Regions from separate parts of the Streptomyces sp. NPDC054956 genome, predicted to be linked through region 2. Evidence: predicted binding sites of a transcription regulator. Region 2 holds the regulator's gene; the other holds the start of a gene.
The links. Region 2 encodes HrcA, which represses chaperone genes, less so after heat shock. Its sites were predicted from a motif close to TTNGCACTCNGNNNNNCNGAGTGCNAA; they were not measured.
Positions count from the first base shown of each region.

Region 1: a site for HrcA is predicted at 2,497-2,523, ahead of groES (co-chaperone GroES). Genes of this name have one in related genera too.

Region 1 covers NZ_JBSGXB010000205.1:1,496-13,611, reverse strand. Annotated here, with positions in the region: gene ACWGDE_RS26615 (sensor histidine kinase) at 70-1,524, opposite strand; gene ACWGDE_RS26610 (response regulator transcription factor) at 1,517-2,197, opposite strand; gene groES (co-chaperone GroES) at 2,667-2,975, shown strand; gene groL (chaperonin GroEL) at 3,111-4,739, shown strand; gene ACWGDE_RS26595 (ester cyclase) at 4,857-5,546, opposite strand; gene ACWGDE_RS26590 (SDR family NAD(P)-dependent oxidoreductase) at 5,635-6,408, opposite strand; gene ACWGDE_RS26585 (MOSC domain-containing protein) at 6,458-7,147, opposite strand; gene ACWGDE_RS26580 (LysR family transcriptional regulator) at 7,227-8,126, shown strand; gene ACWGDE_RS26575 (WhiB family transcriptional regulator) at 8,293-8,628, opposite strand; gene ACWGDE_RS26570 (response regulator transcription factor) at 9,008-9,619, shown strand; gene ACWGDE_RS26565 (sigma-70 family RNA polymerase sigma factor) at 9,963-10,592, shown strand; gene guaB (IMP dehydrogenase) at 10,778-12,116, shown strand, end outside.
Region 2 covers NZ_JBSGXB010000214.1:2,787-12,975, reverse strand. Annotated here, with positions in the region: partial or broken gene ACWGDE_RS27185 (DUF3097 family protein) at 1-66, opposite strand, end outside; gene ACWGDE_RS27180 (MBL fold metallo-hydrolase) at 95-823, opposite strand; gene hrcA (heat-inducible transcriptional repressor HrcA) at 975-1,994, shown strand; gene dnaJ (molecular chaperone DnaJ) at 1,995-3,134, shown strand; gene ACWGDE_RS27165 (nitronate monooxygenase) at 3,304-4,395, shown strand; gene ACWGDE_RS27160 (16S rRNA (uracil(1498)-N(3))-methyltransferase) at 4,392-5,135, shown strand; gene ACWGDE_RS27155 (histidine triad nucleotide-binding protein) at 5,233-5,592, shown strand; gene ACWGDE_RS27150 (ribonuclease Z) at 5,596-6,501, shown strand; gene ACWGDE_RS27145 (MFS transporter) at 6,545-7,927, opposite strand; gene ACWGDE_RS27140 (carbohydrate kinase family protein) at 8,174-9,271, shown strand; gene ACWGDE_RS27135 (PhoH family protein) at 9,505-10,189, shown strand, end outside.

The DNA of each region.
Region 1 (12,116 bases), on a different contig from region 2:
GTGAGCGCTCATGCCTGTCGATGCTGGGGGAGCGCCGCTGAAGGAAACCTGAAGGTCCTGAAACCGCCTTCAGGGGCGGGGGCCGCCGCGGGACGGGCCGGGCCGGCGGGACGGGCCGGGCGAAGCGGGCACGCGCAGCAGGAGCCGCGCGCCCGGGCTCCCGGCGGACGGGGGGAACGCCCGGACCTCGCCGCCGTGCGCCCGCGCGATCTCCCGGGCGATGGCCAGGCCCAGGCCGGTGCCGCCGCTGTCACGGCCCCGGTCCGCGTCCAGCCGTACGAACCGCTCGAAGACCCGGTCCCGGTCCGCCTCCGGGATGCCCGGACCGTCGTCCGTGACCTCCAGCAGAGCCCAGCCGTCCTCGGCCGAGGCCCGGACCACGACCTCGGCGCGGGCGTACCGCAGGGCGTTGTCCACGAGGTTGGCCAGCGCCCGTTCCAGCCGCGCCGGATCCCCGGCGGCCGGTACGGGGGCCCGCGCGTCCAGCCGTAGCGCGACCCGGGGCGCCGGGCGCCGCGCCACGTCCTCGGCGGCCAGCAGCGCGAGGTCCACCGGCTCGGTGCGCGGCGCGGGCCCGCCGTCGAGCCGGGCCAGCAGGAGCAGATCGGCCGCGATGCGCTGGAGCCGCTCGGTATCGGCCAGCGCGGCCGCCACCGACTCCCGGTCGGGGTCGCGCAGCGCCACCTCCAGCCGGGACCGGACGGCCGCGAGGGGGTTGCGCAGCTCGTGCGAGGCGTCGGCGGTGAACTGCCGCTGCCGGGCGTCGCTGCGCTCCAGCCGGTCGAGCGTCTCGTTGACGGTCCGGGCCAGCCGCGCGATCTCGTCGGCGCCGCCCGGGTCCGGGACCCGCCGGTCCAGCTCGCTCGCGGTGACCGCCGCCAGCCCGGTGCGGATCGCGGTGACGGGGCGCAGCGCGCGGCCCGTCACCCACCAGGCCAGGGCCGCGGAGACGGCGATCAGCGGGGGCGCGCCGGCCAGCAGGCCGAGTCCCACGGCCCGGTTGGCGTCGTCGACGTCCCCGAGCACGGTCATGGCGTAGACGGTGTGGGTGGCGTGCGTCCCCGGCGGGCCGGGCGCCTCGACGGCGACGACCACGCGCCGCTGGGTGCCGGGGCGGGCGGGCGGCAGGACGGCCGAGCGCATGTCGTCGCCGGGCGCGGGGCGCAGTTCGGTGACCTCGGGAGTGTCCTTCAGGTCCCCGCTGGTGGCCACGATCGTGCCGGCCGCGTTCCGTACGAGGACCAGGTCGACCCCGCCCTCGGGCGCGGGCAGCCGGCCGCCGGCCGGGAGGGTCCCGGTGTCGTACAGGGCGGCGACCTTGCGGGCGGCGAGCTCGGTGCGGCCGGTGGTGTTCTCGATGAGGTTGGCGCGCAGCAGGGCGTACAGCCACAGCCCGCCGGTGGCGAGGACGGCGGCCATCGCGAGGGCGGCGGCCGCGGCGGCGCGGGCCCGCAGACTGCCGAGCCGCCGGCCGGCGGAGCGGGACCGGGACCGGGACCGGGACCGGGACCGGGGGCTATCCACCGTCCGGTGCCATCCGGTAGCCGGTGCCGTGGACGGTGAGGATCGAGCGGCGGCCGAAGGGGGCGTCGATCTTCCGGCGCAGCGAGGAGACGTACACCTCGACGATGTTCGGGTCGATGCCGTGCGGGGTGTCCCAGACCTCGTCGAGGATGTCCTGCTTGGCGACGGCCCGGCCGGGCTGCTCCATGAGGCAGGCCAGTACGCCGAGCTCGCGGGCGGTCAGCTCGATCTCGTGCGGGCCGCGGCGGCAGCGGCGGCCGCGCGGATCGAGCAGGAGGTCGCCGGCCTGCAGGACGCTGGGGCGGGGGGCGGCGGCCCGGCGGGTGAGCGCGCGCAGGCGGGCGGCGAGGACGACGAACGAGAACGGCTTGGTGAGGTAGTCGTCGGCGCCGGAGTCCAGGCCCTCGGCCTCGTCGTACTCGCCGTCCTTGGCGGTCAGCATGAGGACGGGGGTGGGGTCGCCGTGGGCGCGCATGCGCCTGCAGATCTCGTAGCCCGACAGACCGGGGAGCATCAGGTCGAGGAGGACCACGTCGTACGGGCCGCCGGTGAGGGCGAGCTCCAGTCCGCGGTGGCCGTCGTGGGCGAGGTCGATCCAGTGGCCGTCGGCGGAGAGGCCGCGCCGCAGTGACTCGGCGAGGCCGGTTTCGTCTTCGACGACCAGAATCCGCATGCCCCAAGCCTCACATACCGGACCCTTTTTGCCCGGGCCGGCCCGGACCCGGTCCTCAAACGCCCGACGGGCTGGAGGGGTCCCGGGCTGAGCCCGGACCCCCCGGGGCTCCGCCCCGGACCCCCGCGCCTCAAACGCCGGCGGGGGTGGATTTTCCAGTCCCGCGGCGTGCGGGTGCAGGTCGACGCCGGACAGAATCCAGCCCCTCCGGCGCTTGAGGAGCGGGGGTCCGGGGGCTGGTCCCCGCGGGGTTCCGGGGCGCCCCCAGGCGGCCCGGGCGGCGAAACCAGCGGCGCGTATTGGCACTCCGCTTGACCGAGTGCTAATCCCCGGAATAGTCTCGCGTCTGGCACTCGCCCCTGGTGAGTGCCAACACAGCGACAGGCAGATCCGGCACCCGCGACGACGGATCGACCTGGTCGCCACCTCAGACAGTTAACCCCGGATCTCCGAAGGGGGAGGTCGGATCGTGACGACCACCAGCTCCAAGGTTGCCATCAAGCCGCTCGAGGACCGCATTGTGGTCCAGCCGCTCGACGCCGAGCAGACCACGGCCTCTGGCCTGGTCATCCCGGACACCGCGAAGGAGAAGCCCCAGGAGGGCGTCGTCCTTGCCGTGGGCCCGGGCCGCTTCGAGGACGGCCAGCGTCTCCCGCTGGACGTCACCGTCGGCGACGTCGTCCTGTACTCCAAGTACGGCGGCACCGAAGTGAAGTACAACGGCGAGGAGTACCTCGTCCTCTCGGCCCGCGACGTGCTCGCGATCGTCGAGAAGTAAGACTTCTCCAGTTTTGCTTGAGCTACGCCCCTGGTCACCCCTGCTGATGCCGGGCGGCGAGGGGCGTAGTTCGTTTCTGGTTAGGCGGTCGCGGTGAGCGGCCGGGGATCGCAACGAGAGGGCTGAACCGCTCCCATGCCGAAGATTCTCAAGTTTGACGAGGACGCCCGTCGCGCCCTCGAGCGCGGCGTCAACAAGCTCGCCGACACGGTCAAGGTGACGATCGGCCCCAAGGGCCGCAACGTCGTGATCGACAAGAAGTTCGGTGCGCCCACCATCACGAACGACGGTGTCACCATCGCTCGCGAGGTCGAGCTGGACGACCCGTACGAGAACCTTGGCGCGCAGCTCGTGAAGGAGGTGGCGACCAAGACCAACGACATCGCGGGTGACGGCACCACCACCGCCACCGTGCTGGCCCAGGCGCTGGTCCGCGAGGGTCTGCGCAACGTCGCCGCGGGTGCTTCCCCGGCCGCCCTGAAGAAGGGCATCGACGCCGCGGTCAAGGCCGTGTCCGAGGAGCTCCTCGCGACCGCCCGTCCGATCGAGGACAAGTCCGACATCGCCGCCGTGGCCGCGCTCTCCGCGCAGGACCAGCAGGTCGGCGAGCTCATCGCCGAGGCGATGGACAAGGTCGGCAAGGACGGTGTCATCACCGTCGAGGAGTCCAACACCTTCGGCCTGGAGCTGGAGTTCACCGAGGGCATGGCCTTCGACAAGGGCTACCTCTCGCCGTACATGGTCTCCGACCAGGAGCGTATGGAGGCCGTCCTCGACGACCCGTACATCCTGATCAACCAGGGCAAGATCTCCTCCATCCAGGACCTCCTGCCGCTGCTCGAGAAGGTCATCCAGGCCGGCGCCTCGAAGCCGCTGCTGATCATCGCCGAGGACGTCGAGGGCGAGGCGCTCTCCACCCTCGTCGTCAACAAGATCCGTGGCACCTTCAACGCCGTCGCCGTCAAGGCTCCCGGCTTCGGTGACCGCCGCAAGGCGATGCTGCAGGACATGGCCACCCTCACCGGTGCCACCGTCATCGCCGAGGAGGTCGGCCTCAAGCTCGACCAGGCCGGTCTGGACGTCCTGGGCACCGCGCGCCGCGTGACCATCTCCAAGGACGACACCACCATCGTCGACGGTGGCGGCTCCTCCGACGAGGTCCTCGGCCGCGTCAACCAGATCAAGGCCGAGATCGAGTCGACCGACTCGGACTGGGACCGCGAGAAGCTGCAGGAGCGCCTGGCGAAGCTCGCCGGTGGCGTCTGCGTCATCAAGGTCGGCGCCGCCACCGAGGTGGAGCTCAAGGAGAAGAAGCACCGTCTCGAGGACGCCATCTCGGCGACCCGCGCCGCGGTCGAGGAGGGCATCGTCTCCGGCGGTGGCTCCGCTCTCGTCCACGCCGTGAAGGTGCTGGAAGGCAACCTCGGCCTGTCGGGCGACGAGGCCACCGGTGTCGCGGTCGTGCGCCGCGCCGCCGTCGAGCCGCTGCGCTGGATCGCCGAGAACGCCGGCCTCGAGGGCTACGTCATCACCTCGAAGGTCGCCGAGCTCGAGAAGGGCCAGGGCTTCAACGCCGCCACCGGCGAGTACGGCGACCTGGTCAAGGCCGGCGTCATCGACCCGGTCAAGGTCACCCGCTCCGCGCTGGAGAACGCCGCTTCCATCGCGTCGCTGCTGCTCACGACCGAGACCCTGGTCGTCGAGAAGCCGGCCGACGATGAGGCCGACGCCGGTCACGGCCACGGTCACGGCCACAGCCACTGACCTCGTCGGTAGGCGTCAGTAGTCCCGAGTGATCGCGACTGCTCGCGGCAAAGCCCCGGTCACCGCTGCCAAGCGGTGGTGACCGGGGCTTTCCCGTACGCGCTGCCGGACGGGTGGCTACATCGCGCCCAGTTCCTTCATGAGGCGCATGGCGTCGTAGTGCCACCAGCCTTCCTTGATCATTCCGTCCTGACATCGGAAGACCGTCGTGCCGGTCATCGTGCAGGTCTTGCCGGTCGGGGCGATCCCCATGAACTCGCCCTTGTGCTTGCCGCTCCAGGTCCACAGGGTGGTGACGTAGTCGTCCTGTGCCATCTGGGCGTCACGCGTGAAGGTGAAGTCGAAGGCGCCGCGCCACATCGTGACGTCCTCGCTGATGGCCGTGTATCCGGTCTTGTCCACGGGGTTGCTGATGTCGTGGTCGAGGTAGTCGGCCGCGAAGATCTCCTCGATGACGGACAGGTCGCCCTTCATCGCGATCTCGTCGTACATGCGGTTCACGAGCAGGGTGTTGAGGTGCTCGTCACGTACGACGTCCAGGTTGGTGAACGTGGGCATCCCGTCGCAGAGGGCCACCATCTCCTGGAACATCCGGTCGGTCTCCGGGAGGTGAGAGTTCTTCATGGCCGCTTCGTACGACGGGAACTCGACGACGTCGACGTAGTGCGTGGCGGAGTCGCGGTCCTTGGCGACCCGGCTGGCGAGGACGGTGCGCTTGCCCTTGGTCTGCTCGATGTAGCGGTCGATGACCTCGTTGACCGCTTCGGGCTGACTGGTTTCGTAATCGACTATCTGTACGAATGTCATGGCCTCTCCCGCGCTGGATGGGACACATCCAGTTTAGGGAGATTTCACCCATTTGCCTCGTTCGGTGAAGTCGGCCTCCGGGGCCCGCTCACTGCGGTCCGTACTTGCGCCCCGTACGCGAGGAAACCCCGCCCAGCAGGCCCCGCGGCGTCAGCTTCACCACGCCCATCAGCGCCTTGTACCGCGGGTCCGGGATCGACACCGTCTTGCCCCGCGCCAGGTCGGCCAGGGCCGCGGCGACCAGCTTGTCGGCGTCCAGCCACATCCAGCCGGGGATGTTGTCCGTGCCCATACCGGCGCGCTGGTGGAACTCGGTGCGCACGAAGCCCGGGCACAGCGCCATCAGCCGTACGCCCGAACCGGTCAGGTCCTTCGCGGCGCCCTGCGTGAACTGCACGACCCAGGCCTTGCTCGCCCCGTAGGTGCCGCGCGGCAGGAAGGCCGCCACCGAGGCCACGTTGATCACGCCGCCGCGCCCGCGCGAGCGCATCGACTCCGTCGCCGCCGAGGTCAGCCGCAGCACGGCCTCGATGTGGACCTTCAGCATGGTCAGCTCGTCGGCCATGGAGACCTCGAGGTAGCGGCCCTTGTTCCCGAAGCCCGCGTTGTTGACCAGCAGGTCCACCGGGTGCTTGCGGTCGCCGAGACGTTTCTCGACCGCCGCGATGCCCTCCTCGGTGGAGAGGTCGGCGACCAGCACCTCGGCCTCGATGCCGTGCCGGTCGTGCAGTTCGGTGGCCTGCTCGCCGAGCCGCTTGGTGTCCCGGGCCACCAGGACGAGGTTGTGGCCCTGGGCGGCGAGCCGCCGGGCGAATGCGGCGCCGATGCCCGCCGTGGATCCCGTAATCAACGCAGTCGTCATACGGGCAACCTAGCCGCCCCGGGCGCCGCCTCCCGTACCGGCTTGTGCGTCAGCCCCCTTGCGGGAGGCCCGCGTTCCCGTACTTCTCCACGTAGGCGAGCGCCTTGTCCCGCGCCGCCGGCTCCAGCGCGTCGCCCGCCGCCAGCGTGCGCGGCAGCAGCGTCCGCTCGGTGGTGAAGGCGCGGAACCAGAACTCGACGGTCACCTCGTGGTCGGGCCGGTGGAGCACCTCGATGGTGTCGCCGGGGGAGACCCGGCCCTCCTCGATGACCCGCAGGTACGCGCCCGGCCGCGCGGCCTGCGTGAACCGCTTGACCCAGGACTTCTCGCCGAGCGTCCCCTGGAAGGTCTGGCACGGGATGCGCGCCGAGGCCACCTCCAGGACCAGGTCGGGGCCGACCCGCCAGCGCTCGCCGAGCTTGGCGCCGTTCACGTCGACGCCGGAGGTGGTGAAGTTCTCGCCGAAGAGCCCGCCGGGCAGTTCGCGCTCCAGCTCGCCCTCCCACCACTCCAGGTCCTCGCGGGCGTACGCGTACACGGCCTGGTGGTCGCCGCCGTGATGGCGCAGGTCGCAGACGTCGTCACCCTCCACGCCGCTGGCCGCGACCCCCTTGGGGCCCGGGGCGAAGACGCGTACGGGACCGGGCGCGGGGAGCTTGCGGTGGCCGGTCAGGCCACCCTCCGCGTCGGTGTACTCGACGGCCGTCGCGCGGCCGAGGTTCACGGAGATGAGATGCATGCCCTCACGCTAGCCGAATCGTCTCAAAGCGTCACGGGGTTAATGGTGCCCCGATCAAAGTAGCCCTTATGCTCGAAGGGTGATCGAGGCACGTCATCTCCGAGTTCTGCGCGCTGTCGCCGGAACCGGGTCCTTCTCCGCCGCCGCCCGCGAGCTCGGCTGCACCCAGCCGGCCGTCTCCCAGCAGATGAAGGCGCTGGAACAGTCCGCGGGCACCCCCCTGCTGATCCGTACCGGGCGCGAGATGCGCCTCACCCAGGCCGGTGAGGCGCTGGTCCGGCACGCCGCCGGGATCCTCGCCGGGCTGACCGCGGCCGAGGAGGAGGTCGCGGCCATCGCCGGGCTCCGCGCGGGCCGGGTCCGGCTCGTCTCCTTCCCCAGCGGCAGCTCCACGCTGGTGCCCACCGCGCTCGCGGCGATGCGCGCCGAGCACCCCGGGACCCGGATCTCGCTGGTGGAGGCCGAGCCGCCGCGCTCGGTGGAGATGCTGCGCGAGGGCGACTGCGACCTCGCGCTGGCCTTCCGCTACGGGGGCGCCTCCGGATCGGCGGCCGAGTGGGAGGACCTCGTGGTCCGGCCGCTGCTGACCGACCGGCTCGTCGGGCTGGTCCCCGAGGGGCACCGGCTGGCGGGCGCGGAGCGGGTGGGCATGGCGGAACTGGCCGACGAGCCCTGGATCGCGGGCTGCCCGCGCTGCCGCCGCCATCTGGTCGAGGTGTGCGAGGCCGTCGGCTTCACCCCGCGCATCGACTTCGCCACCGACGACTACCCGGCCGTGGTCGGCTTGGTCGGGGCCGGGCTCGGGGTCGCGGTGCTGCCGGAGCTCGCGGTGGAGTCCGTACGGGCCAAGGGCGTGAGCACCCTCGTCGTGGAGCCTGCGGTCGAGCGGGAGGTCGTGGCCCTGACCCTGCCCGACCTGGCCCGGGTGCCGGCCGTGGCCGCGACCCTGGCCGAGCTGGAGCGGGCGGCCAGGCGCTGACCCCCGCGCAGGGGTGCCCCGTACGGACTGCGTGCGGGGCCCCTGCGCGGTGAGGGTGTCCGCTCCGCCCGGTGCGGAACGGTGTTGGCGACCGGTCCGCCCGGTGCGGAACGGTGCGGGTGATCCGGTCCGCCCGGTGCGGAACGGTGGGCGTGATCTGGTCCGGTCAGTGCGGAACGATCGGAGCGATCGGTCCGATCGCGGTCGTGGCGGGGATCAGGCGATGGCGTGCGCGGCCCATCAGCTCTTCGCGTTCGTCCTCGGTGAGGCCGCCCCACACCCCGTAGGGCTCGCGGACGGCGAGTGCGTGCGCGGCGCATTCCGAACGCACCGGGCAACGCATGCAGACCTCTTTAGCCGAGGCCTCGCGCGCGCTCCTGGCCGCGCCCCGCTCACCTTCCGGGTGGAAGAAGAGGGAGCTGTCGACCCCGCGGCAGGCAGCCAGCAGCTGCCAGTCCCAGAGGTCGGCGTTCGGTCCGGGGAGGCGGGAGAAATCTGCCATTGGTAGTCCTCTTGGTGCCGGTACTGAGGCGGATACGGTCCATGTCTCCACACCTACTGTCGTAGTAGATGTAAATATGACTCATTGGGAATCTAGCCTCAGACATGCGCCAAACGGAAGGAAAGCCGCCAAATAGGGCATAACGCCAGATGGAGGACACGCGGCGAGTGGTGCCCGCGTCGTGATCGCTTCCTCACGTAGAGTGCCGAAGGTGTCCGTCCGACCCGTAACTCTTTCGAGTGACCATCGTTGAGAGTGCGAAGGCGGTTGAACCAAGAAGTTCTCGGACAGGTGTCCGGGAGCATCGACCGCACAGGTGACGATACGTACCAGCCTGGAGGCTCAAGGTGACGCGCATCAGCAGCTGCGGAGGGCGGTCATGACATCCGTCCTCGTCTGCGACGACTCCCCGCTTGCCCGAGAGGCGCTCCGCCGCGCGGTTGCCACCGTGCCCGGCGTCGAGCGTGTGACGACGGCCGCCAACGGCGAGGAAGTCCTCCGCCGCTGGGGTGCCGACCGCTCCGACCTGATTCTGATGGATGTACGGATGCCCGGGCTCGGCGGTGTGGAGACGGTTCGCCGGCTGCTCTCGGCCGACCCGGGCGCCCGCATCATCATGCTGACGGTCGCCGAAGACCTGGACGGCGTGGCCCTCGCGGTCGCCGCCGGCGCCCGGGGCTATCTGCACAAGGACGCCTCGCGCGCCGAACTGCGGGCCACGGTCACCCAGGCCCTCGCCGACCCGACCTGGAGGCTGGCCCCGCGCCGGCTGCGCTCGGCCGAGATGGGCGCCGCGCCCACGCTCACCGCGCGCGAGATCCAGGTCCTGGAGGGCATGAGCCACGGCCGGTCCAACGCGGAGATCGGGCGCGAGCTCTTCCTCTCCGAGGACACGGTCAAGACGCACGCCCGCCGGCTGTTCAAGAAGCTCGGCGCCTCCGACCGGGCGCACGCCGTCGCGCTCGGGTTCCGCTGGGGTCTGGTCCGCTGACCGCACGACCGCCGGCCCTCACCGGCCGGCGGTGCCGCGGCCGGCACGGGGGCCGGGCCGGGTTCTCCCGGCGGGTCCCGAAGGCCCCGTCGACCGATCTCCCGCACCGTGGTGCGGACCGGGGATTGGCGGGGCACAATCCGGGGGACGTGTCGCTTCGTGCGCCATGCCGCATGCTTGAGGGTGTGGCGCATCCTGGAGATGACGCCTCGGGGACGATTCGGCCGAGCGGGAGGGGAGGGGCCAGAGCATGAGTTCCGGTGTACCCACCCCGCATAACGCTTCGATGCACAACGCGGGCCGCAGTGCCGCGAATGCTCCGGCACCAAGGCACCATGGATTGATGCGCGACGACGAGGCCCCGGGGTCACCCGCGGCCACAGGCCCCACCGGCACCGCCAGAGGTGGCGGCGACGGGACCGTCGGCGCGCTCGTACGCCGTGCCGTCGAGGGCGACGAGCAGGCCACGCACGATCTGCTCGCCTTCGTGCACCCCCTCGCCATCCGGTACTGCCGCACCCGGCTCTCGCGACTTCCCGGTGACGCTCGTCACTTCGTGGAGGACCTGGCGCAGGAGGTCTGCGTCGCCGTCCTGATGGCGCTGCCGCGCTACCGCGACACCGGGCGCCCCTTCGAGGCCTTCGTCTTCGCCATCGCCGCGCACAAGGTCGCCGACCTGCAGCGGGCCGCCATGCGGCACCCCGGCAGCACGGCCGTGCCCTCCGACGAGATGCCGGAGCGCCCCGACGACTCACTGGGCCCCGAAGAGCGCGCGCTGCTGAGCAGCGACGCCGCCTGGGCCAAGAAGCTGCTGGCCAACCTCCCGGAGAACCAGCGCGAGCTCCTCGTGCTGCGCGTCGCCGTGGGGCTGACCGCCGAAGAGACCGGGCAGATGCTCGGGATGTCCCCCGGAGCGGTACGCGTAGCCCAGCACCGGGCGCTCAGCCGGCTCCGCGCGCTCGCCGAACAGTAGGCCGAACGGCAGAAGGCCCCTTGATCCCGGTTCCTCTGGGTCGGGCGGGTTCCGTCAGGGTTCGTCCGGTTCTTTCGTCGTAGGAAACGACGAACCTTGGCCTTGATCTTGGTCGTGGAATGAGACGCCTCGCGATCCCGTTAGCATGGACATCCGCGCTGAGCAAGACCATCTTGGAAGGTGTCATGACTGTGAACGCCGACGGAGTGCCCGACAAATTCGCCACACTCGGCCTCACGTACGACGACGTGCTGCTCCTGCCGGGTTCGTCGGACATGTCCCCGGACGCGATCGACACCTCCTCCCTCATCTCGCGCAACGTCCGCGTGAACGTCCCGCTGCTCTCCGCCGCCATGGACAAGGTCACCGAGGCCCGCATGGCCATCGCGATGGCCCGCCAGGGCGGCGTCGGCGTTCTGCACCGCAACCTCTCCATCGCCGACCAGGCCAACCAGGTCGACCTGGTCAAGCGCTCCGAGTCCGGCATGGTCACGGACCCGATCACGGTGCACCCGGACGCGACCCTGCGCGAGGCCGACGAGCTGTGCGCGAAGTTCCGCATCTCGGGCGTCCCGGTGACCGACCCCGCCGGCAAGCTGCTCGGCATCGTCACCAACCGCGACATGGCCTTCGAGTCAGACCGCAGCCGCCAGGTGCGCGAGGTCATGACCCCGATGCCGCTGGTCACGGGCAAGGTCGGCATCTCCGGCGTGGACGCCATGGAGCTGCTGCGCCGCCACAAGATCGAGAAGCTGCCGCTCGTCGACGAGTCCGGCATCCTCAAGGGCCTCATCACGGTCAAGGACTTCGTCAAGGCCGAGAAGTACCCGAACGCCGCCAAGGACAAGGACGGCCGGCTGCTCGTCGGTGCGGCCGTCGGTGTCGCCGGCGACGCGTACGACCGCGCCCAGGCCCTGATCGAGGCGGGCGCCGACTTCATCGTCGTCGACACCGCCCACGGTCACTCCCGCCTCGTCGGCGACATGGTCTCCAAGATCAAGTCCAACTCGACGGTCGACGTCATCGGCGGCAACGTCGCCACCCGCGACGGCGCCCAGGCGCTCATCGACGCCGGCTGCGACGGCATCAAGGTCGGCGTCGGCCCCGGCTCCATCTGCACCACCCGCGTCGTCGCCGGCATCGGCGTCCCGCAGGTCACCGCGATCTACGAGGCCTCGCTCGCCGCCAAGGCGGCCGGTGTCCCGGTCATCGGCGACGGCGGCCTGCAGTACTCCGGCGACATCGCCAAGGCGCTCGTCGCCGGCGCCGACACGGTGATGCTCGGCTCGCTGCTCGCGGGCTGCGAGGAGTCCCCGGGCGAGCTGCTCTTCATCAACGGCAAGCAGTTCAAGTCGTACCGCGGCATGGGCTCGCTCGGCGCGATGCAGTCCCGCGGCGACCGCAAGTCCTTCTCCAAGGACCGCTACTTCCAGGAGGGCGTGGGCGGCGACGACAAGCTCATCCCCGAGGGCATCGAGGGCCAGGTCCCGTACCGCGGCCCGCTCTCCGCGGTCGTGCACCAGC
Region 2 (10,189 bases):
CGGCACCTCCGGGACGGGCTTGGAGCGCTTCCACTGCGGGGTCAGGTCGGGGGAGTACTCGCGCATCCGGCCGAGGGTAGGAGAGCGGGCCGGTTCAGGGGCCCGACACGCCGAAACGGGCCGCCAGTGTGGCGCGTTGCGCACGGACGAAGGCCGCGTCGACCACCGCTCCGTGACCCGGCACGTACAGCGCGTCGTCCCCGCCCAGGGAGAGCAGCCGGTCCAGCGCCGCCGGCCACTGCCGGGGCACGGCGTCCGGGCCCGCCTGGGGTTCGCCCGACTCCTCGACCAGGTCGCCGCAGAAGACGACCTCCCGCGCGCCGCCCGGGACGAAGGCGGCCAGGTCGTGCCGGGTGTGCCCGGGGCCCACGTTCGCCAGCAGCACCTGTACGCCGCCCAGGTCGAGCGTCCACTCGCCCGACACCAGGTGCCGGGGGAGCACCAGCAGGTCCGCCGCCTCGGCGGCCTCGGAGGGGGCCAGACCATGCCGGACGGCGTCCGCCCGCAGGTCCTCACGGCTGATCGACAGCAGGGTGTCGAGGCCGACCGGTCCGTAGACCTCCGCCCCGGCGAACGCAGCACCACCCAGCACATGGTCGAAATGTCCGTGTGTGAATGCGATATGGGTCACGCGGCGGCCCGCCAGGCGCTCCGCCTCGGCCCGCACCTGGGCGCCCTCCCGCAGGCAGGACCCGGGGTCGATCAGGAGGGCGGAATCGTCGCCCACCACCAGTCCCACGGTGCAATCCCACACCGGAAGCCGCCGTCGGCCGGCCCGATCGGTGAGCCGTTCCCAGCCCGCCTCTTCCCAACGCACGTCCATGCCGCGACGCTACCTTGGCGGGCCGCCCTTGCTAGGGGTGTACCACCCCGCCGTACACTGACCGGGGGATCTCTGGCACTCGAACGCGCAGAGTGCCAACAGACCGGGCCGGTCGAAGCAGCGGACGACGGAAACGATGGAGGTGTGCGCGATGCTCAGCGAACGCAGACTCGAAGTGCTGCGCGCCATCGTCCAGGACTACGTCGGGACGGAGGAGCCGGTCGGCTCCAAGGCGCTCACCGAGCGGCACCGCCTCGGCGTCTCGCCCGCCACCGTGCGCAACGACATGGCCGTGCTGGAGGAGGAGGGCTACATCGCCCAGCCCCACACCAGCGCCGGCCGCATCCCCACCGACAAGGGCTACCGGCTCTTCGTCGACAGGCTGGCGGGGGTCAAACCGCTGTCGACGCCCGAGCGCAGGGCCATCCAGAACTTCCTCGACGGCGCCGTCGACCTCGACGACGTCGTCGGCCGCACCGTACGGCTGCTCGCGCAGCTGACGCGGCAGGTCGCCGTCGTCCAGTACCCGAGCCTGACCCGGTCCACCGTCCGTCACGTGGAACTGCTCTCGCTGGCCCCGGCCCGCCTGATGCTCGTCCTCATCACGGACACCGGCCGGGTCGAGCAGCGGCTCGTCGACTGCCAGACCCCCTTCGCGGACTCCTCGCTGGCCGACCTGCGGGCCCGGCTCAACAGCCGCGTCGTCGGCCGCCGGTTCACCGACGTGCCGCCGCTGGTGCAGGACCTTCCGGAGTCCTTCGACACCGGGGACGACCAGGCGACGGTCAAGGCCGTCCTGGCGACCCTCCTCGAAACGCTGGTGGAGGAGGCGGAGGAGCGGCTGATGATCGGCGGCACCGCCAACCTCACCCGCTTCGGACACGATTTTCCCCTGACGATCAGGCCGGTGCTCGAAGCGCTGGAGGAGCAGGTCGTGCTCCTCAAGCTGCTCGGCGAGGCCAATGAGTCGGGAATGGCCGTAAAGATCGGGCATGAGAATGCCTACGAGGGACTGAACTCCACGTCCGTCGTCTCGGTCGGCTACGGTTCGGGCGGCGAAGCAGTCGCCAAACTCGGCGTGGTCGGACCGACCCGCATGGACTACCCCGGAACGATGGGAGCGGTACGCGCAGTGGCACGTTACGTCGGACAGATCCTGGCGGAGTCGTAAGTGGCCACGGACTACTACGCCGTTCTCGGCGTGCGCCGCGACGCATCGCAGGACGAGATCAAGAAGGCATTCCGGCGGCTTGCGCGCGAGCTGCACCCGGATGTGAACCCCGATCCCAAGACGCAAGAGCGTTTCAAGGAGATCAACGCGGCGTACGAGGTTCTCTCGGACCCGCAGAAGAAGCAGGTCTTCGACCTCGGCGGCGACCCGCTGTCCTCCTCCGGAGGCGGCGGCGGCGCGGGTGGCTTCGGGGCGGGCGGCTTCGGCAACTTCTCCGACATCATGGACGCCTTCTTCGGCCAGTCCTCGCAGCGCGGACCGCGCTCGCGGACCCGCCGCGGCCAGGACGCCATGATCCGCCTCGACCTGGAGCTGGACGAGGCCGCCTTCGGCACGACCAAGGACATCCAGGTCGACACGGCCGTCGTCTGCACCACCTGCTCCGGTGAGGGTGCCGCTCCCGGCACCTCGGCGCAGACGTGTGACATGTGCCGCGGCCGCGGTGAGGTCTCGCAGGTCACCCGGTCCTTCCTGGGCCAGGTCATGACCTCGCGCCCCTGCCCCCAGTGCCAGGGCTTCGGCACCGTGGTCCCGACCCCGTGCCCCGAGTGCGCGGGCGACGGCCGGGTCCGCTCCCGCCGCAGCCTGACGGTCAAGATCCCCGCCGGTGTCGAGAACGGCACCCGGATCCAGCTCGCGGGCGAGGGCGAGGTCGGCCCCGGCGGCGGCCCCGCCGGCGACCTGTACGTGGAGATCCACGAGCTGCCGCACCCGACCTTCCAGCGGCGCGGGGACGACCTGCACTGCACGGTCACCATCCCGATGACCGCGGCGGCCCTGGGCACCAAGTGCCCGCTGGAGACGCTGGACGGCCTGGAGGAGATCGACATCCGGCCCGGCACCCAGTCCGGCCAGGCGATCCCGCTGCACGGCCGGGGCGTCACGCACCTGCGCGGCGGCGGGCGCGGCGACCTGATCGTCCACGTCGAGGTCACCACCCCCGGCAAGCTGGACGCGCAGCAGGAGGACCTGCTGCGCCAGCTCGCGAAGCTGCGCGGCGAGGAGCGGCCGATGGGCCAGTTCGCGCCGGGCCAGCAGGGGCTGTTCAGCCGGCTGAAGGACGCCTTCAACGGGCGCTGAGCCACCCGCGCACACGCGTACGCGAACACCTGCGAGCCCGGTCCGGGGATGCCCCGGACCGGGCTCGCCGTGCAGGTGCCGGCGGGTTCTCGCCGCCGCGGTGAAGGGGACTATGCCAGGCGAATGCCGTGATTCGGTCCCGTGAGCGGGACATGGCACGATGCAGCTCATGTCCTCCGCACCGAACGGTCTCTTCGTGTACCCGATCGTGCAGGCTCCCATGGCGGGCGGTGCCTCCTGCCCGCCGCTGGCCGCCGCCGTGTGCGAAGCGGGCGGGCTGGGCTTCCTCGCGGGCGGCTACAAAACGGCCGACGGCATGTACCAGGAGATCAAGCGGCTGCGCGCGCTCACCCGCCGCCCCTTCGGCGTCAACCTCTTCATGCCGCAGTCGAACTCCGTGGACCCGGCCGCGCTCGAGGTGTACCGGGGGCAGCTCGCCGGCGAGGCCAGCTGGTACGAGATCTCCCTCGCGGAGGAGGACCTCCTCGGCACCTGCGACGACGGCTACGACGCCAAACTCGCCATCCTCATCGAAGACCCGGTCCCCGTGGTCTCGTTCACCTTCGGACTGCCCTCGCCCGCGGCCTTCACCTGCCTGCGCAAGGTCGGTACGTACACGGTCGCGACCGTGACCTCCGTCGAGGAGGCCCGGGCCGCGCAGGCGGCCGGGGCGGACGCCGTCTGCGTCCAGGGCATGGAGGCCGGCGGCCACCAGGGCACCCACCGCGACGACCCGCGGGCCGACGGCACGGCGGGCGTCGGCCTGCTCGCGCTCGTCGCGCAGGTGCGCGAAGCGGTGGCCCTCCCGATCATCGCGGCGGGCGGCCTGATGCGCGGCTCGCAGATCGCCGCGCTGCTCGCGGCGGGCGCGGAGGCGGCGCAGCTCGGCACGGCGTTCCTGGCCTGCCCGGAGTCCGGCGCCGACCCGCTGCACAAGAAGGCGCTGACCGACCCGCTGTTCGTCCGTACGGAGCTGACCCGGGCCTTCTCGGGCAGGCCGGCCAGGGGGCTGGTCAACCGGTTCATGCGCGAGCACGGCCCGTACGCCCCGGCCGCCTACCCGCAGGTCCACCACCTGACCTCGCCGCTGCGCAAGGCGGCCGCCGCGGCCGGGGACCCGCAGGGCATGGCCCTGTGGGCGGGCCAGGGGCACCGGCTGGCGCGCGCGATGCCGGCCGGGGAACTGGTGGAGGTGCTCGCGGCGGAACTCTCCGCCGCGCAGCACGCGTTGAAGACAATGCAGATGAGGAGTGCGTCATGACCGCCCCCGTGTTCGTGGTCGAAGAGGTCCCCGCGGGGCCGGAGTTCGTCCTGGACGGCCCCGAGGGCCGGCACGCCGTCTCCGTGAAGCGGCTGACCCCCGGCGAGGCCGTGGTGCTCGCCGACGGCCGGGGCCGCTGGGCCGAGGCCGTCGTGAAGGCGGCCGAGGGCAAGGACCGGCTCGTGGTGTCGGTGTCCGGGGTCTTCGAGGAGGCCGAGCCCGCCGTCCGGATCACCGTGGTCCAGGCCCTGCCCAAGGGCGACCGGGGCGAGGTCGCCGTCGAGACCATGACGGAGACCGGCGTCGACGCGATCGTGCCCTGGCAGGCCTCGCGCTGCATCACCCAGTGGCGCGGCGAGCGCGGTGCCAAGTCCCTCGCGAAGTGGCGGGCCACCGCCCGGGAGTCCGGGAAGCAGTCCCGCCGGGTGCGCTTCCCCGAGGTCGCCGAGGCGCTGTCCACCAAGCAGGTCGCGGCGCTGCTCGCCGAGGCCGACCTCGCGGTGGTCCTGCACGAGGACCGCGACACCCCCTCGGGCGCCCTGGCCACGGCGGAACTGCCCGCCGCGGGCTCCGTCGTCCTGGTGGTCGGCCCCGAGGGCGGGGTCTCCCCGGAGGAGCTCGCCGCGTTCGCGGCGGCGGGCGCGCACCCGTACCGGCTGGGCCCCTCGGTCCTGCGCACCTCCACGGCCGGGACGGCGGCGGCGGCGGTCCTGCTGGCCAGGACGGGCCGCTGGTCCTGACCGGCCGCCGGTCCTGACGGGCCGTTGCTCCTGACGGGCGGGGCCGGTGGCGGTGGATACGATGCCGGAACCGATCACCGTAACGAAGGGCTCAGCAATGGCCGGGGAACCACAGGCCGACTGCCTGTTCTGCAAGATCGTCGCGGGGACCATCCCCGCGACGATCCTCCGGGAGACCGAGACGACCGTCGCCTTCCGGGACATCAACCCGCAGGCGCCCACCCACGTCCTCGTCATCCCCAAGGTGCACTACCCCGACGCCGCCTCCCTCGCGGCCGCCGAACCCCAGATCGCCGCCGAGGTGCTGCGCGAGGCCGGCCAGGTAGCGGTCGACGAGCAGCTCGCCGACCGCGGCTACCGGCTCGTCTTCAACACCGGCGCCGGAGCGGGCCAGGTCGTCTTCCACGCCCACGTGCACGTCCTGGGCGGCCGCGGCTTCGAGTGGCCCCCGGGATAAGCCGTGTCCGTACGAGAATTCGTGGTCCTCGGCACCGCCAGCCAGGTGCCGACCCGCCACCGCAACCACAACGGCTACCTGCTGCGCTGGGACGGCGAGGGAATCCTCTTCGATCCCGGCGAGGGCACCCAGCGCCAGATGCTGCGCGCCGGGGTGGCCGCGCACGACATCAACAGGATCTGCGTCACCCACTTCCACGGCGACCACAGCCTCGGCCTCGCCGGGGTGATCCAGCGCATCAACCTCGACCGGGTCCCGCACCCCGTCAGCGCCCACTACCCGGCCTCCGGGCAGAGGTTCTTCGAGCGGCTGCGCTACGCCACGGCCTACCGCGAGACCGTGGAGATCGCCGAGGAACCGGTCGCCGCGGACGGTGTGCTCGCGCGCTCCGAGAGCTACGTGCTGGACGCCGTACGGCTCTCGCACCCGGTGGAGTCCTTCGGCTACCGGCTCACGGAGCCCGACGGCCGCCGGATACGGCCCGAACTGCTCGCGCGGCACGGGATCAAGGGGCCGGACGTGGGCCTGATCCAGCGCGAGGGCCGCCTCGGCGAGGTCACCCTCGAGGACGTCAGCGAGCCGCGCCCCGGGCAGCGGTTCGCCTTCGTGATGGACACCCGGCTCTGCGAGGGCGTCGAAACGCTCGCGGCGGGCTGCGACATGCTGGTGATCGAGTCGACGTTCCTCGACGAGGACGTCCGGCTGGCCACCGACCACGGGCACCTCACCGCCGGCCAGGCCGCCGCGGTGGCGCGCGACGCGGGCGTACGGCACCTCGTGCTGACGCACTTCTCGCAGCGCTACTCCGATCCGTCGGAGTTCGAACGCCAGGCCCGCGCGGCCGGGTTCGAGGGCGAGCTCACGATCGCCGCCGACCTCGTACGGGTTCCCGTGCCGAAGCGGTCCTGAGGACGGACCCGGCGCCGGGGCCGGTGCGGGCCCCGGCCGCGTTCTAGACTCCGGACCGGACCCGCCGCGAGGACTGCTCGCGGGCGCGGCGGGCGGCCGCCGGGGAGAGCAGCAGCACCCGCAGCGCGGGCCGGCGCGGGGAACGGGCGCGACGGGCGGCGATGCCAGGGAGCTCGACGACCTCCAGCTCGGGTGCGCCGACCTTCGGCACCGTGCCCGTCGGGGCGCCCGCGCCGGCCGCGAGCACGGCTGCCGGGGCCCCGCCGCGCCGCCGCACCGAGCCCGGGACCAGCGGGCGTCCGCCGACGTGCAGGGCGACGGCGGTCATCGGCCCGGCCACGGCCAGCAGCAGGCCGCCGAGGACCAGGCCCATGCCCTCGAACCCGGCGCGCTCGGCGAGCAGGCTCCCGGCGACGGGCCCGCAGGCCACGCCGAGCGAGGAGGCGGAGCCGACCAGGACGGCCCAGCGGCCGCGCGGGTCGAGGGCGGCCGCGAGCCCGATGGCGTAGGAGAGCACGACGGGGTAGACCGCGTTCCACATGATCTCCCCGGCGGCGAAGGTGCCCAGGCCGTGGGAGTGCGAGGCCAGTACCACGCAGCCGGCGATGACCGCCGTGCCCGCGCCCACCGGAACCGCCCGGCCGAGCCGGGCCCCGAGCGCGGAGGCGGCGGTGACGCCGAGCAGCCCGGCGCCGAGCGCGGCGGCGAAGACGATGCCGAGGGTGACCTCCGACAGGCCCGCCTGCTGCGCGCCGATGCGGCCGCTGACCCCCCACAGGGCGTTCTGGGCCAGCGACCACAGCATCAGGGCCGCGGCCAGCACCACCCCGGCCCGCGGGTACGGCAGCCGCCCGCGGACCCGTACCGCCCGGGCCGGCGCGGTGGCCCCGCCGAGGCGGCCCGTCGCGGGCCAGCACGCCGCCGCGACCAGCGCGATCGCGGCGAAGGGCAGCCAGTGGCCGCCGCCGAGCCGGGGCAGGGTCAGGTACAGGGCCCCGGCGGTCGCCGACACCGACAGCAGTCCGAGCGCGGAGGTGCGGTGCGGATCGCGCTGCGCGGCGATCCCGGAGGCGGCCACGGCGGTCGCCGTGCCCGAGCCGAAGCCGCCGACGACGGCGCCCGCGACGACGAGCGGGAGCAGCGACGTGGCGGCCGCGGTGCCGTAGCCGAGGACGGCCAGCAGCAGCCCGAGCCGGGCCAGCGGACGCGGTCCGTGCCGGGGGATGCGGGAGGCCAGGGCGAATCCGGCGGAGGCGGAGCCGAGCAGCAGGACCGAGCCGATCAGTCCGGCCTGCGCGGGGCTCAGCGGGAGGTGCGCGTCCAGCCTGCCCACGACGGTCGGGAGCAGGTACGGGGCGACGTAACCGGCGGTGAAGAGCGCGACGAGCGGCCAGGCGGCGGGCGGCGCGGGGGTGCGGTCGGACACGGGTGTTCCAGGTGACGCAGGCGGAGCGTGAGATTCCGCAAGAGCGCGGGGCTCATATCTATCAAGCGGCCGGATCTTCACAGAAGGGCGTTCGGGTGGTGATCTGCGTCACACTGTATTCCGGGTCCACCCGGGCGGGAGGGGCCGCACGGCGGGCGTGTGTTACCCCCATTGAAGAAACGACCCGCCAAGACCGTCCACCCGACACCGATTCCAGCGAAACGCGCGCCGAACGGGGAGTACATCGTGAGCAGTCGCACCAGCCGGGACAGCCGTACCGCCGCCGTGGACCCGCTCGGTCCGCTGCGCGATCCCCAAGAGCCGGGCTGCGACGTGTTCCTGACCGGCACGGTCTTCCTCGACATCATCTTCACCGGACTCGACTCGGCCCCCGTGCGCGGCACCGAGTCCTGGGCGCGCGGCATGGGTTCCAGCCCCGGCGGCGTCGCCAACATGGCCACCGCCCTCGCCCGGCTCGGCCTGCGCACCACCCTCGCCGCCGCCTTCGGCGACGACCACTACGGCGAGTACTGCTGGGACGCCCTCGAACAGGGCGAGGGCATCGACCTGTCGATGTCACGGACCGTTCCCGGCTGGCACAGCCCCGTCACCGTCTCCATGGCGTACGAGGGCGAGCGCACGATGGTCTCGCACGGACACGAGGCCCCGCCCCCCGCGGGCCCCGGGCCGTTCCCGCAGTGCCCGCCCCGCACCCGTGCGGCCGTGGCCTCGCTCGGAACGGGGGGCGGCGAGGCGTGGGTGGCCGAGGCGGCCCGCAACGGAGCGCGGGTCTTCGCCGACGTCGGCTGGGACGAGAGCGGACGCTGGGACCTGGGGGCCCTGGCCGACCTGGAGCACTGCGAGGCGTTCCTGCCCAACGCGGGGGAGGCGATGGCCTACACGCGCACCGACTGTCCGCGCGCGGCGGCCCGGGCGCTGGCCGAGAAGGTCCCGATCGCGGTGGTGACGATGGGCGCCGAGGGCTCGTACGCGGTGGACGGGCGGACCGGGGAGACGGCGCAGGTCCCGGCGATCGCCGTCGACGCCCTCGACCCGACCGGCGCGGGCGACGTCTACGTGGCGGGCTTCCTCACCGGCACCCTCGCCGAGTGGCCGCTGGCGGACCGGCTCGCCTTCGCGGGCCTGACGGCGGCCCTGTCGGTGCAGGAGTTCGGCGGCTCCCTGTCGGCCCCCGGCTGGCCCGAGGTGGCCGCCTGGTGGCGCACCGCCCCGCACGAGCTGCGCGGGCGCTACGGCTTCCTCGACGACCTGATCCCGCCGGCCGAGACCCCGGCCAGCCGGCGCCGGGCGGTCCCGACGATCGGCTTCCGGCACTCGGCGTAGGGCGGTCGGGCCGGCCGTCCGGGCCCGCGCCCGGCGGGCCCGGGGCGGGGGCCGCGCGCAGCCGCGTACGGGGGCCGCGCACGGGGTCGCGCGCAGCCGCGTACGGGGGCCTGCGCCGGGACCGGTAAAACCCCTCGGGGATCACGCGGCGGCGACGTACGCTTGGAAGTCCGGAGGCCGTCGATCGGCGCGGCCCCTCAGTGGGAGGTATGCGCAGGCCACAGTGCCGGCCCATGACTCAGACACCGACAGCCCAGACCCCCGCGCCGGGGCAGGCGCGAGCCCATTTCACCGTCCCGGCCGCCCACCCGATGGTGTCCGTGCTCGGCTCGGGCGACGCCCTGTTGCGCGTGATCGAGAAGGCCTTCCCGAAGGCCGACATCCATGTTCGGGGCAATCAGGTCAGCGCGATCGGCGCGGCGGCGGAAGTCGCTCTGATCCAGCGCCTGTTCGACGAGATGATGCTGGTGCTCCGCACCGGGCAGCCGATGACGGAGGACGCAGTGGAACGCTCGATCGCCATGCTCAAGTCGAGCGGCAACGGCGAGGGACCGGACGAGACGCCGGCGGAGGTGCTCACCCAGAACATCCTCTCCAGCCGCGGCCGCACCATCCGTCCCAAGACCCTGAACCAGAAGCGGTACGTCGACGCGATCGACAAGAACACGATCGTCTTCGGCATCGGCCCCGCCGGTACCGGCAAGACCTACCTCGCCATGGCCAAGGCGGTCCAGGCCCTGCAGTCCAAGCAGGTCAGCCGGATCATCCTGACCCGCCCCGCCGTCGAGGCCGGCGAGCGGCTCGGCTTCCTGCCGGGCACGCTCTTCGACAAGATCGACCCGTACCTGCGCCCGCTCTACGACGCGCTGCACGACATGATCGACCCGGACTCGATCCCCCGCCTGATGGCGGCGGGCA